2 regions of the Brevibacillus sp. HB1.4B genome follow, and region 1 is predicted to be linked to the other one. Evidence: riboswitches for the same ligand, from Rfam matches in the RefSeq annotation. Region 1 holds a riboswitch; the other holds the start of a gene.
What was found. Region 1 has a riboswitch for lysine ahead of HP398_RS17270 (amino acid permease). Riboswitches for the same ligand answer to the same signal wherever they lie in the genome.
Positions count from the first base shown of each region.

Region 1 (7,357 bases):
GGAAAAGGTAGCTGTTGTACCTGGAGACGTGTTCGGTGAAAGCGGACAGGGTCATATCCGTTGTTCTTATGCAACATCGATGGAGCAATTGAAAAAGGCGCTGGAACGTATGGAGCGCTTGATGGGACGGCTGTCCTAACATTTTCCGGGAAATAAAGGGGGGCGGCTTTCAAGCTGCTCCCTTTTTTATGAGTAGTTGTTGGGGGGAAGAAGCGGCTGTGGTAGGGGAACAGCTTGAAAGCTGGGGCAAGAGGATTTTGCAAGTAGTTCGAGGAGGGGGTTCCTAATGATTTCATTGCCAACCCAATTTACCCAAACAATTATGGGCATACATAAAGAAGCGGGACGTCTTTGGCTGGATTCCTTTCATGAGCTGATTGCCGAATGCGAAGCACGTTGGTCTTTAAAAGTGCTTGAGCCGTTTCCACTCTCCTATAACTTTGTCGCACCTGTTGTGTTGCAGGATGGGAGAAACGCAGTGCTGAAGCTGGGCGTGCCTGGACTGGACTGGCAGAGAGAGCTGACGGCGATTCGGGCTTTTGCGGGGCGGGGGATGGTGCAGTTACTCGATGCTGACGAGGAAAAAGGGATCATGCTTTTAGAGCGCATCATGCCAGGGGAGACAATGGACAAGCTGAGCAGCGAAGAAGAACGAATTCAATGCTTGGCGGACGTGATTAAAAGGATGCATACCCCTGTTTCGAACGCTGGCAAGCTTGCGTCTACGTTTCCAACGATAGCGGACTGGGCTGTGGGACTGGAAAAGATTCGTCCTTATTTCCAAGGGGGGACAGGACCGATTCCCGAGCAAATGGTGAACCGAGCCATGCAATGGTACAAAAAGCTTCTCTCCACACAAAAAGAACAGTGCCTGCTGCATGGTGATCTTCATCATGAAAATATTTTGCGTGCAGAAAGAGAGCCGTGGTTGGCAATTGATCCAAAGGGGCTGATCGGGGAGACGGAGTATGAGGTGATTCCGTTTTTGCTGAACCATTTACCAGAGGATGGGGTAGAAGAAGTAATGAAACAGCGGATCGATGGACTGACGAAGGCGCTGTCTTTGCAAAAAGAGAGAGTGTTGGCGTGGGCGTATTGCCATAGTGTGCTATCGGCTTGGTGGTTTATAGAGGATTTTGGTGTAGACGGTGGTCGTCTGGTGATGCCGGGAGTTTTTGAGAGGCTAATAAATGAGTAAGGGCTTCACCCTGTGGGATGAAGCCTCCTATATTTTAAATGAATATATAAGATCCTTCGTGATACGAAATATTAATAACCAGTCGACTGATTCAAGGTGGTAGCAGCGAGATTGTATTGATAAACCGATTCGATTGCTTTTGCTTCGGAGTCAAACAGGTTTGCTTCGTCTTCCATCAGTTCTTTCATCGATGCTTTTCCTAATCTATATTGATCGATTGTTGCCTGATAGCGCTCCAATGCGGTTTCTTTCTTTGTTGTACTTTCCTCTAATGCCTTTTTCGCTGTCAGTACCTTCGTATAGTTGTCACTTACTTCTTGACCGATTTTCTTTTGTGTTTTTTGTTTTTGCAGTTCCGCTTTTTTGTGCTCATTTTTTGCGATTGTACCTTTATGTGTGCTGAGTGCGGAATACTCTGCTGTGTAATCAATTCTTACTTGGGCAAAGTCTATTTCTGCTTGTGCTTTGATCATTTCAGGACGATTTTCATAAGCTTTTGCTTGCAATTGCTCTAAGGAAAGCAACTCGTGTTGGGTCAGATCAGTAGCGATCATTTTCCATTGTCTGTCCGCTTTTTCATTCAATAAATCGTTGAGTTTGGCCAATGCTTGCTTGTAGCTGGCTTCTAGTGCAGCAAGATTTTTGTGAGCTTCTGTTTCTTCGGAGTCCAACCAGTACTGTCTTTGCAAGCTTTTCTTCTGCGATTTGATTTTGGCGTCTAATGATTGGACTTCGAAGAATGCTTTTTGCACTTGCAATTGAATGGTGTTTTTTTGCGTATTCAGGGCGACTTCATCGACAACCACTTCTTTGACTGCTTTGGCAGCGTCTTCGAATTTCTTTTTTGCATCAGCCAGTGACATGATGTCGGCTTTTTTGATTTCTGCTTTTTCTCTCAATGTGATGGATGTTTCGTGCTTCGTAATATCTAAGTCAAGCCGAAGCACCTCCAGATCAACGCTGTTCTTTATTGCCTGTTCGACTGCGAAATCTAGCGACAAAGGGGAAACATCCGTCTGTTCAGCAGTGGCCACGAGTGGTGCGGCCAGAGCCATATGGGCGCCACCTGTGAGGAGAGAAGTGACTAATGTTGTGCTGTAAATGTGTTTGAAGAGCCTGGATTTCATGGGGCAACCTCCTGATCATATATACAAGAATATGATAACGATTCTCATTATCAAATCCATGAAAAGTATATATTTCCAATAGAGTTTCGTCAATAAGAAAATGTTCTTTCACCATGTTCTTGATCAGAAATCCAAAAGAATCCCCTTCAGGAAACAGGCAAAGTGAGTATCTGCCTGTTTCCCCAAAGGGGATTTGTTCATCGTGACGGGAAAAGAACTATTCTTTGTCCCTGTTTTCTTTTTTTGCCGCAGCCGACTTGTCAGTTTGGTCCAATGTCCCTTCCTTTGCTGTAAGGGAATAACCATGCATATTGCTTCCGTTATAACCCATGTCCGGTTTTTCCTTTGAGCTGCGATCAGTCATTTGCTTCCCCCTTATTTTGTCCAGTGGGTGTAGAGTCTTGCTGCACATACGGATTGTCGACGTCATTTGGTTCCTTGTCTAGATTGGTACGGATTGCGATTATGGGGCTAGTAGGAGGTTGAGCGATCAGTCTGTCATCCAGTTGTTTGAAATCAGGCAGGTCGTTTTCGAGATTGTCATACATGTTCGTCCCCTCCTTTACGGGTTAGTATGTCCATCAGCTACACAAAAAAAGAGCCCCAGTCCCAGGGAAGTTCGGGAGGAGGCTGTGACCATCATCTTTGTGTAGTTAACTTGTTTTCTTGGTCAAGATCTTCATAAAAGAGGCAAGATTCGTTTGAAGCAATGGTGTGAAGGTAGAAAAGGAAGCATTTTCAGCGAGCGTATTCATTCGACGAACAAATTCAGTGTCGTCCTTTGTATTTACATTCTCAAAGCGGTTAGTGATTTTCGTATTTTTTAAATCGGAAAGAAGCGTAGCTTGTTCGTTCCGGTATTGAGAGATCCAGTCTGGTCGATGTTGCAGCTTTTTGACGAATTGAATCAGCATGCTTACTTTCTCTGTTTGATTGGTAGCCGCATGCATTTTTTTGTAGGCTTCCGGGTCATACCGCTCCATCAGCTTGGACGGGTTAACATAGTCGCTCGGCGCCCCATGTGGTTTTTGCGGAAGCTCTACGTAGCTGACACTGCCGGTTGCAGGGTCAACCTTTCGTGTTTTGGCAACGCCAGCGAGCAAATGGAGGGTATCCAAAAATTCAGCAGCATTTTCATCAGCCATGTATTGGTCTGCCAAATATTTGCCTTGGGTTAAACCGACTTCTACCAAAGCAGCTCTTTCTTCATCGGAGTAGGTGGATGGGGAGTTGAAAAAGTTTTGCTCCAGGATGTGGTCAAAGGCTTTGCGAGCCTCGGGTGGTTTATCTGCAAAAATTTTATCCAAACGCTCATTAATCTCTGTGTTAAAGAAAAATTGGACACTGTGATGCTCGATGACATCAGCAGGGAGCTCTCGTGCCTTGTGAGAACGAAGGTCTACTGTATCGTTCTCGGGCAATGCTAGACGAGTTCCTGTCACCATTTTGGGTGCAAGTTGGTTAGTTGAAAGCTGGGGGGTTAGGTAGCGGGTATTCGATTGGATGTGCATGTTCTACTCTCCTCACATGGATTCATGTTCAGTCGTGATGGCAGGAGATCTGGTTACCTTATATCAGATGACTGGTATGAGTTGTGAGAACGGAAGGAAACGGATCTCAATGGCTTCTTGTCTATACTATCGGCAATTTTTGGGCAGTTTTTAATATGCTGGCAAACATGAAAAAGACTTCCGTTATCTGAACGGAAGTCCGTACTTATTTCTTCGATTATTTCGTGTGCTCATCCATGCTGAAGTCTACTTGTTCAAGAGGGACGAGCTCGGTCTTTTTGGTAATTTTATAAGCGAGCCAAACGATTAAGAAGAGTGGCAGGCCAATGTAAGAGACCAGGACGCCATACCAGTCAACCGTTCCACCCATGAATGCGGAGTAGTTTTGCCCAATAATAACGATACAGCAAATGATGAAGGCAAAAATCGGTCCAAACGGGAACCACTTTGCCCGATAAGGCAATTCGCTTAAGTCACGACCCTGAGCGATAAACGCTTTACGGAAACGGTAGTGACTAATGGCAATGCCCAGCCAAGCGATGAAACCTGACATACCGGAAGCATTTAGAAGCCAGACGTACACTTCGCCTTCCCCAAACAGAGAGGACAGAAAAGCAAGGGCGCCGACGAGCGCAGTCAAGATCAAGGCATTGATCGGTACGCCGTTACTTGTTACTTTTGCGAACCATTTTGGTGCGTTTCCTTCTTTCGCCAAGTTCCACAGCATGCGTGTAGAGGCGTACATGCCAGAGTTTCCAGCAGACAATACAGACGTAAGAATAACGGCATTCATGACGGATGCTGCAAAAGCAAATCCGGCATTTTCAAAAACAATCGTAAACGGACTGATCGCAATATCCGTAAGGTCGCCACTGATCAGATTTGGATTATCGTATGGAACCAACAACCCGATGATCAAAATAGCGAGGATATAGAAGAGTAGGATGCGCCAAAAAATTTGACGGATGGCCTTCGGAATGTTGCGGGCAGGGTCTTCGCTCTCCCCAGCTGCGACACCAACGAGCTCTGTCCCTTGGAAAGAGAATCCGGCAATCATAAAGACACCGAGCAGGGCCATGAAGCCGCCATTGAATGGCGCGTCGCCTTTGGTGAAGTTTTGGAGGCCGACTGCTTGGCCGCCCATAATGCCAAAAATCATCAACACACCAACGATAATAAAGACGATTACCGTTACTACTTTAATCAAGGCGAACCAATATTCAGATTCTCCATAGGCTTTCACAGACAGGAGATTCAAGGCAAACAGCAATCCGAGGAACAAAGCGCTCCACAATATCGCTGGGGTATCCGGGAACCAATATTTCATAATGAGTGCGGAAGCTGACAGCTCGACGGCAATGGTAATGGCCCAGTTGTACCAGTAGTTCCAGCCGAGAGCAAAGCCGAGAGATGGATCGACGAACCGTGTGGCATACGTCGAAAACGAACCAGAAACAGGCATGAAGGCCGCCATTTCCCCCAAGCTGGTCATTAAAAAGTAAACCATGATACTAATGGCGAGATAGGCAACTAAAGCTCCACCAGGTCCGGCGGAATGAATCGAGCCTCCGCTCGCGAGAAACAATCCCGTCCCAATCGAGCCACCGATGGCGATCATCGTCAGGTGTCGGGCTTTTAAACCACGTTGCAATTGATTTTGTGACATAAGCTACTTGCACGACCTTTCTTGATTTTTGAGAAGGAAGGTCGGAAACGAAAAAACCGCCATAGCCAAAAAAATGGCATAGGGCGGTATCATCCAATCCCCACCAAGCCTTCACTGAAGATAGCTCACCACGCTTGCTTGGCATGCAAACGTGACAGTTCTGCCCCTTTCGAGTACAGCCCCAACCCAATCGCACAGAGACGCGATATGAGCTTCGGCGGATTTTCCTTACCTGGAGTCATTGATTTTCTCTGAATCTCGTACAGGATGATATAAAAGCCGCGACCTCTATCCTCACCGTGAAAGATGAGGATAACATGTATGAAATTATGTGATTTATCAACTATAATGGATTGTTTATGATTAATCAATGTGAAATTTTGTTATTCAAATGAGCGTCTGGCAGGCCAAGAGCCTTGTAACTTGCGAATTTGGACAATTTGTCCCGTATGAAACGCATCATGCAGGACCAGACTCATCACGGTTTGGTAAATGGGCGTATAAGTAGCCGTCTGGTTTAAATCCTCATCCGTCAGCAAGGAAAGCTTTTCATGAATGTGGCGATGGACGCTTTCCATGCGCAAGAGGGTAGCTTGCCAAGCGTCTTCGTCATCCGGACCGCCGGACGGGATGAAGGTATCATCGTTCGTCTCAGCCGAGCTAGGAAATTCAGTGCCCAATAGACGATGCAACAGGCGTTCTTTGTAATAAAGAAGGTGGCTGATGTTTTCCCAGATCGTGTTGGCTGCTTCTCCCACAGGGCGCCAGCTGGCCTCGGCTGCTGATACTCCGGAAAGCGCTTCTTTTAAGGGTGGATACCAGTCTTCCTTGTCATACGTACATTCCCATCCATGCAAAAGCAAATCCTTCCGATTCATACGCTTCCTCCTCGTCTGTGAAACAGATTGATGAAACGCTATAATAGCAGTAAGAAATGAAGATGTAACCAGTTAATTTGATTACGATAGTTACAAAAAGATATTACCATATTCTGTATAGTCATACAAGAGAGAAAAATGTAGGGTTTCGTCAGGAGAGATAATAACATGGACTGGCTTTGTATCGATTTTTTAAATAGTGATTGGCGGGATTGGCGTGGTTCTGGTCGTGCGGAAAATCGTTTGGAGAACCAGGAATGGCTGTCATCCTTTTTGCAAACATACAAGCTAACCGCTCCGCTTCCGATAAATGAGGAGTGTGCCGCTTCCCTTTTGCAGCTGCGCGAACGTTTGAGACGTATGCTGGAAGCTGTTGTCCGTGGAGACCGAATCCAAGAGGACGACCTTGCGGAATTGAACAGAGCTTTGGCTCAGGCCCCTTTTCATATACAGGTGTTGTATGTAGATGAGGAGGGCGGCTACGGGCAAAAGCAATCCAGCTCAACAGAGGGCTGGCCTCTCGTCATGGCACAAATTGCGGCTTCTTTCGCGGAGCTGCTTGCCCCGCAGCATTTGGAGCGAATCAAAATATGTGACAACGAGGATTGCCGCTGGGTGTTTTATGATGAAAGCCGCAACCGGGTGCGCCGCTGGTGTGATGACAAAATGTGCGGAAACCTGATGAAGGTGCGCCGTTTTCGGGAGCGACAGAAGGAAAAAGGCTGATGGAGCCATTACTAACGACCGTCGGGATTTTGTCTCTGACGGTTTTTTTCTAGGTTTGAGACATAATATATAGAGCTATACATGGGAACGGAAACGAGGTGGGTAGGATGAGTCAAGCACGCAAAAAATGGTTTCAGGCACTCGTATTGGTGACACTTGGAGCGATTTGTCTGGCGATATGGTATTTGCAACCCTATCAACCCGATCAGGCAGCATTAACGGCCATGCAAGGCGGTGAAGGGATTACGGTC
Region 1 is NZ_JABSUT010000006.1:317,798-325,154, reverse strand. It holds gene HP398_RS17300 (aminotransferase) at 1-139, shown strand, start outside; gene HP398_RS17295 (aminoglycoside phosphotransferase family protein) at 287-1,198, shown strand; gene HP398_RS17290 (TolC family protein) at 1,270-2,325, opposite strand; gene HP398_RS17285 (hypothetical protein) at 2,543-2,689, opposite strand; gene HP398_RS17280 (hypothetical protein) at 2,682-2,873, opposite strand; gene HP398_RS17275 (hypothetical protein) at 2,979-3,836, opposite strand; gene HP398_RS17270 (amino acid permease) at 4,054-5,502, opposite strand; lysine riboswitch at 5,616-5,801, opposite strand; gene HP398_RS17265 (DinB family protein) at 5,886-6,380, opposite strand; gene HP398_RS17260 (CGNR zinc finger domain-containing protein) at 6,549-7,106, shown strand; gene HP398_RS17255 (alpha/beta fold hydrolase) at 7,214-7,357, shown strand, end outside.

Region 2 (7,357 bases), on a different contig from region 1:
TACCTCTCGCAAGAACGCTTCCGTTAACGGCACGACACCGCCAGAACCCAAGACTGGCTCCATGAGGACCGCAGCGGGTCTTGCTTCCTGGCAAATCGCTCGCAATCCTTCCGTGTCTTCCACATCCAGTTCATAAACAGGAAAAGCCGGCTGAGGAAAGTCTTGATAGACGTGAGCCTGCCTCGTCAGACGCACTGCTCCGAGTGTTCGCCCGTGAAAACTGTTGCGTAAGACAACGATGCCTTCACGACCTGCTCCCTCGTTCTTCGTCCATTTGTGAATCAGCTTGATCGCAGACTCTGTAGCCTCTGCACCAGAGTTGGTGAAAAACACTTTTCCACTAATGCTGTTCGCAACCAAACGCTCGGCCAAACGAATAGCTGGCTTATTTAAAAATACATTGGAAATATGCAAGAAGCGCTCTCCCTGCTCACGCAGAGCCTGTACAATGCGCGGATGAGAATGCCCCAGAACGTTTACCGCGAGTCCGGTAAACAAGTCGAGGTAGCTCTTTCCATTCGTATCGTACAAGTAATTTCCTTCGCCTTTTTCTATAGCAATCGGAAGTCTTTTGTAAGAGGAGACGATATATTGTTCATCGAGCGAACGCCAGTCCATGTGCACTCTCTCCCTTACAGCTGACGTAGCTCCTGCTTGATCTCTGTCTTGGAACGAGTTTTTTCATCGATTTGCTTGATCACACGAGCAGGCGTTCCCGCAACTACTACGTATGGAGGTACATCTTCAATCACGACAGCACCCGCTGCAACGACAGCACCTTTTCCTACGCGAACACCTTCCAGAATGACAGCATTTGCTCCGATGACAACATCGTCTTCGACAACAACTGGCTGTGCAGATGGTGGCTCGATAACGCCTGCGATAACCGATCCAGCGCCGATGTGGCAGTTTTTCCCGATGGTTCCACGTCCACCTACAACAACATTCATGTCGATCATCGTACCTTCACCGATAACTGCGCCGATGTTAATGGAAGCACCCATCATGATGACCGCATTGTTACCGATTGTCACTTGGTCACGGATAATTGCGCCTGGCTCAATACGTGCTTGAATTCCTTTTGTATCCAGCAATGGAATAGCGGAGTTGCGACGGTCGCTTTCTACCACATAATCTTCAATTTTGTCTGCGTTAGCAGCGAGCACTGGCTCAATCTCTTTCCACTCACCAAAAACAACACCAGTAGGACCAGTAATGAAGGCTTTGGAGCTCGCACCAAAGTCGATTCCCTCCAGGTTCCCTTTCACATATACCTTCACTGGTGTTTTCTTTTCGCTTTTTTGAATAAACGCGATAATTTCGTTGGCATCCATCATGTTCATGGTTACATCCTCCTCAAAATAACAGCATGGTAAATCAAAAAAAGCAATGAGTGCATTCGCTATCTCATTGCTCTTACTACTACAGAAGCAAATCATAAATAGCGCTCCACAAAAAGACTTTAGGTCCCTTGTGACAGGATGATCATTTTTCATGAGACACCCCAGCCTGTGCTACGTAGGGGCATAGCATAAGCTTCGGCGCTTTAGCCTTTCTTCCTTCTCCTGCCCCCTGGCAGATTGCGAAAAGACTTACTCTTCTTCGGCGCACCTCTATTTAGAGTACATTATTATAATTTTATTTAACTCTACCAAAATCAATGAAACGTGGCAATAAGAAAAAAGTTATTGACAACGATTCTCATTTTCATTATTTTTATTGATGAGAATGATACTCATTATCTGAATTGGAGGTTTTACGTTTTATGAGCATTTTGATGGTATACGCGAGCATGACAGGGAATACTCAGGAGATTGCTGAAGCAATTGCAGAAGGTATTCGTTCAACTGGTGCTGAGCTGGAGATAAAAGAAGTGATGGATGCGAACGCAAAAGAACTCGAAGCTTACGACGGAATCTTGCTTGGTGCCTACACATGGGGCGACGGTGAACTGCCAGACGAATGCCTGGATTTTTATGAGGAAATGGACAATATTGACCTCAGCGGGAAAAAGGTTGTTGCTTTTGGCTCTTGCGACTCCGCTTACGAGCATGTCGGTGCAGCTGTTGATATTTTGCTGAAAAAGGCGAGCGAGCGTGGTGCGGAAACTCCTCTGGAAGGTTTGAAAATCGAGCTTTCTCCTACTGCAAAAGAAGTGGAAACGTGCAAAGCATTTGGGGTGTCATTTGCTGAATTGCTCGGCTAATTGATGTTTCCCAAATACTCTGGCACATGCTATACTATCAATCCAACTTTTTAAGGAGGATTGATCTCATGTCACTACATACGGACGAGATTCTCTTACGGCCTCTCCAACAACAAGACGCAGCCGAGCTCCTAGAGCTTCGGCTGCGTAATCATGACTTTCTCCAACCATTTGAACCAATCCGCCCCGCTTCATTTCTGACCCTCATAGGACAGCAAGAACAGATTTCACAAGCGCAGATTGATTTTGAACGTGGTACTGCCTATGCTTTCGGCGTATTCTCCCGAGAATCCGGAAAGATGATTGGACGTGTAGCGTTGTCGAATGTCGCACGTGGCGCATGGCAAAATGCGACGATTGGCTACTTTATGGATCAGGCGTGCAATGGCAAAGGTTATACGACATCAGCAGTAAATCTCGCCCTCCGCTTTGCTTTAACGGATGCTAGGCTGCACAGAGTACAAGCTGCTGTTATGCCTCGCAATCAAGCTTCCATTCGCGTCTTGGAAAAAAACCGTTTTCGCCAGGAAGGGCTTTCGTTACGCTATTTGCAAATTAACGGTGTATGGGAAGACCATCTCCTGTACGCTCTTACTGCTGAGGAGTGGGCTCAGTAATTTCCTCCCTCATTTCGCTCTCTCGTAGCCGCTCCAGGATACGCCGTTTGCGGTACAGCATCATCCCCGCTTCGGCGACATCCTGTACGGTTGAACGGTTCAAATACGCCCCGAACAAAACACCTGCAATCGGCACCATTTGAAACAATTTTTTCCACCCAAAGTTTTCTGTGTACGTTACCACGACTTCACGCCATCCTTGCAATTGAGCCATAACCTCTCTCTGCGCATTTGGATCATCAAAGCGGGAGAGCTCAGCGAGTATCGCTTTTTTCCCTACAATGTCTGATGAAGCAAACTGCAAGCATTTGACGACAAACAGCCGCTCTCTTTTCTCTTCAGGTCGATAGCCATAGGCAAGAGCCATCTCTTGTAATACTTTAAGGGATGTCCCCATCAATAAAGGGATATCGATCGCGAGGGTAAAAATCCCTCCGAAGCCAGTCGTGGCACCTTGTACCGTGGCAAAATTCGCACGTGAATCCTTTAACTCCATTGCGACATCATTCATGATCGTAAGCGGTACAGCGGCAATCTTTTCTTTGTCAACAACAGACGCCCCCTGTCCCTCTAACCGTTTGCCAAACCGCTTGTAAATCGGTTCATCCTGCACCAAATAAGTTCCACCTGTCTCAAGAAAGGCTGCCATTTCATCTACGGCTTTTCCCAGCTTCTCTTGAACGAATGCAGGCGTAATCCGATCCAACAGAACAAACGGAAGTCTGCCAAGCTTTTCCCAGAACCACAAGTCGTTCTGGTCTCTCTCCCAAGCCTCCACTTCACGTAATGCCGTAACCAATGACTCCCTAGACTCACTCAACCCCAACAACCTCCCTGGCTGCTCACTCAGATTCTCCTCGCCTCCACTGACATTGGTTGCGCAAGATGGACTTGATGTAGTCCTGCAACTCTTCTGACGTGGTGTGACAGACGAATTCTTTTTTACTTCTTACGATTCCCAGCTTTAAATGTTTCACTTCCTCTCCTTCGATTCGAAACCCGAACTTTTCCAAGATCGTCTTCTGCTCATTTGTCATTGGACTTCCTCCCCATGTAGTCGAAAACCCCCATGCCAAAAAGTGCAAGGGGGTCAATCGTTATTTCACTTCGATTGTGAATGCGATCGTTTCTTTTCGTTCATCAACGTCTGTTTTTTTGACTGATCTTTTTTGTCTTGTAACGAGTTGGCAAGTCTTGTTGCTAAGGATGTTGGTTATTTTGATCTCGTATTTGCCGGGCTTCTGCCGATTAATGTATTTGCTAATATCAAGTGATTCCAGTCCGTTTTCAGTGCCGTCATCTCGATTTGAAGGCTTAATGGTAGTGATTTCTTTTCCTTCGTAGGAGATCTCGATCCGGTTTTCTGAAGATATCGTAGCACTGCTGTGCTCTTGTCTAGCACCAATGGCGTTCTCTCCATATATCCACTCATACTTGGGCATATGGTAAGAGGAAGCCTTCCTACTCTCTCTAATTTTCTTCGTCCCAGTCCGCTCTGCATACGTGGAGATGAGTTGTAGGTTTTCCAATTCAGCAAGATCGCTATCAGATTCCACAGTCACAATATCTCCATCTCGATATTCCTTGCCCTCTTTTCCTCTCATGAGCATTGGGGCTTGTGGTGGAGCTATACCTGAATCACCTGGATCACAACTTTGGGACGCTGGGATTGGTGGCGTGTCCTCAATGACCTGTATGTAACCACACCATGACTTGGCAGGGTCTCTTTTGCTGTAATAGTTTACCTTGTAACGCCCTGGCTTATAGCCAGACAGTAACAAGCCTGTATGATCCCAATTCAATTTATCACTATCGACCACGACGTTATCGACTGCCCATACGCCTGGTCCTTCATCGTCATCAGCTTCACTACCGAATTCGATATGCTCTGCTGCTGTAGTCAGCCATATTACATGTACCGGGTTTTGATAGAGCCTCACTGTATTGTCTGATGAATACACGTTTGCTTTCTCGACCATGAGTGTAGATTTTTCGTTTGGTTGCATCAACACATCCAACGTGACATCTCCGCTTGTAGGACCACAAGCATTCGGTGCACCTGGAATTTGTATGTGAATCGTAGTCGACGTAGAGCTACCCCATAAGGAATCCGTTTTGTTTTCCTTGGAATCTGGCTCAAAAGTGACAGAAATCGTCATACCCGCCAGCATTTTCGGGATATCAACTTCAAAATGTTGCGCATTTGTCAACGTTTGTCCAGTTCCGTTCACCGACCATCGACCTAGGTATGCCGAATACAAAGAAATCTTACCTGGTGGCTCCGGGGCATTAATGGTCTGATCCGGTGCCAGTTTTTGACCACTTGCATCTGTACCCATATATAGCTCCGCCATGCCAATCTGAACTGTCGTCGTCCAAGGCGACATCGAGGTATCATCAGGTAGAAAAAGGAGTTGGTATTGACCAGTCAACAACGTACCTGTTGAAAACACAGTAGCAGGAACAGATCTCATTTCTTGGTTCGTAGACTTGTTTGTTAGCTTCCACGTACCAGGTACAGAACTGTTAAAATCAGTTGACCCCATATTTCCGAAAATGGTCGTCTGCTCACCTGTCGACAAAGGCTCTCCCTCTGCTTTTTCTCCCTTATAAATACGTGGGTAATTTTGTGCTTCTACCTGAAAGCTTACGTGTAACGTACTGCTCTTTGCATTGGCATCAGTCACTACAAAGGTCAACGTATGAGAGCCAGCAGACAATTTCGCTGCGGGAATTGTAAAGCGAGGCACCTGCCATTTGAACACAGCTTGATTTGAGGTTTGCTCCATTTGTAACTCCGTTAATTCTACACCATCCAAATATACTTGCTTCCGACTTAGGTTTGTTCCATTTCCATAAGTAGTCTGTATCACGTCAATATCGAGTGGTGTCTCCGGAGGTAGAATAAACTCATCATTCTTCACCCAGTTCCAACCTTTTGAATCCAGCCCCGCAACCTGATAATCGTTAAAGATAACCATATCGTGAACAGGCTGCTTCCGGATCGGCTTAGATACTTGGCTGTTTTTTTTCATGGATGCTGTTGCCCCGGCTCCCATGGCTGGCGGTACTGACAAACCTGACAAAAAGGTACCAGTTGCCAAACACACGAGAAGTGCTTTTACAACCCATTTTTTCACGAACTGTCCTCCTACTTTTTGTCTTACGTATTTGTATGTGAACAACTGATTTTATTCGACAATAACCGTGTTATATCCTTTATGTTCTCACGCTTTTTCCCAAGCTCGATATAGTTAAAAACTATCTATTTAATAATTTATATAGATTTGACTTATGTCTTTTCAGTCGGTAAAAAGGAAGGTAGGGAGGGATACAGATGATTCAAACCAATCAATGGAATGCCGGGCTATACGACGCCAAAATGAATTTCGTTTCTGAATACGGTAAAGGATTAGTGGACTGGCTACAGCCGGCTCCTGGAGAAAGCATTCTTGACCTAGGCTGTGGAACAGGCGACCTGTGTGCTCAACTATCGCTTTCCGGAGCAAATGTGGCAGGAATCGACTTTTCTGCCGCCATGATTGAGGCTGCTCGCCATAAATATCCGCAGTTTGCTTTTGAAGTAGCCGATGCGCATACGTATCGTACAGATATCTGTTACGACGCTGTCTTTTCCAATGCCGCACTCCACTGGATGAAACGTCCTGCTGAAGTCGTTGAGACCATTTGGTTGGCTCTTGCTCCCGGTGGACGCTTTGTTGCGGAATTCGGAGGACACGGCAATTGCGGTCAAATCACAAAGGCATTACGGACTGTTTTGGCACAAAAAGGAATATCCGCGGATGAGCGATCACCTTGGTATTTTCCCAGCATTGGAGAGTACACGACTCTTTTGGAGAAGCAAGGCTTCCACGTCGTACTTGCCTCCCATTTTGATCGTCCCACAGTCATGGCTGATGGGGAACTGGGGCTTTCGCATTGGTTAAATTCTTTTTGCAGTCCTTTTTTTGTGGGGCTGTCCGCAGATGAAATCCAGCAAGTATGTAGGGAAGTCACTGGCTTACTTCGTCCTGCTCTGTTTCAAGATGGTCAATGGGTGCTCGATTACAAACGCATTCGTGTCCTTGCCCATAAGAAATCAGAGACTGATACTCTACATGGGGGAGCTGCACAATGACTCGTATTGCCTGTCTCCATGGACATGATTCGAATATTTCCCTCATATCAGATGCGTTCGCAGCCTTTGACGTAGAGCTCATTCATTTTGTTGATCAAGGTTTACTCCTGCAAAACGCGGGAACTCCTGTGCATACCAAGGAACAATCGCATGCCAAATTACGTGAGCAACTAAGCTGGATGCAGAGCTTGGCGGTCGATGCAATCGTGATCACTTGCACGCAATATGCCGCACTGGTAACACTAGAGGATGAGGCAACTACCACTGTCCCCATCTTCACAATCGATGGACCTTTTTTTCATGAGCTTGCACGATATACGGAGCCACAAGTTCTTCTGTTCTCCAATCCCGCTACTATCCAACCTACGATGGAGCGTCTCGTGCAACACGCCTATT
Region 2 is NZ_JABSUT010000002.1:510,879-518,235, forward strand. It holds gene HP398_RS06940 (aspartate aminotransferase family protein) at 1-618, opposite strand, end outside; gene dapD (2,3,4,5-tetrahydropyridine-2,6-dicarboxylate N-acetyltransferase) at 633-1,343, opposite strand; lysine riboswitch at 1,435-1,624, opposite strand; gene HP398_RS06950 (flavodoxin) at 1,766-2,206, shown strand; gene HP398_RS06955 (GNAT family N-acetyltransferase) at 2,275-2,823, shown strand; gene HP398_RS06960 (EcsC family protein) at 2,798-3,652, opposite strand; gene HP398_RS06965 (hypothetical protein) at 3,666-3,860, opposite strand; gene HP398_RS06970 (hypothetical protein) at 3,921-5,963, opposite strand; gene HP398_RS06975 (class I SAM-dependent methyltransferase) at 6,161-6,961, shown strand; gene HP398_RS06980 (hypothetical protein) at 6,958-7,357, shown strand, end outside.
Region 2: it holds a riboswitch for lysine, as region 1 does, so the genes downstream of both, dapD (2,3,4,5-tetrahydropyridine-2,6-dicarboxylate N-acetyltransferase) here and HP398_RS17270 (amino acid permease) in region 1, are expected to answer to the same signal.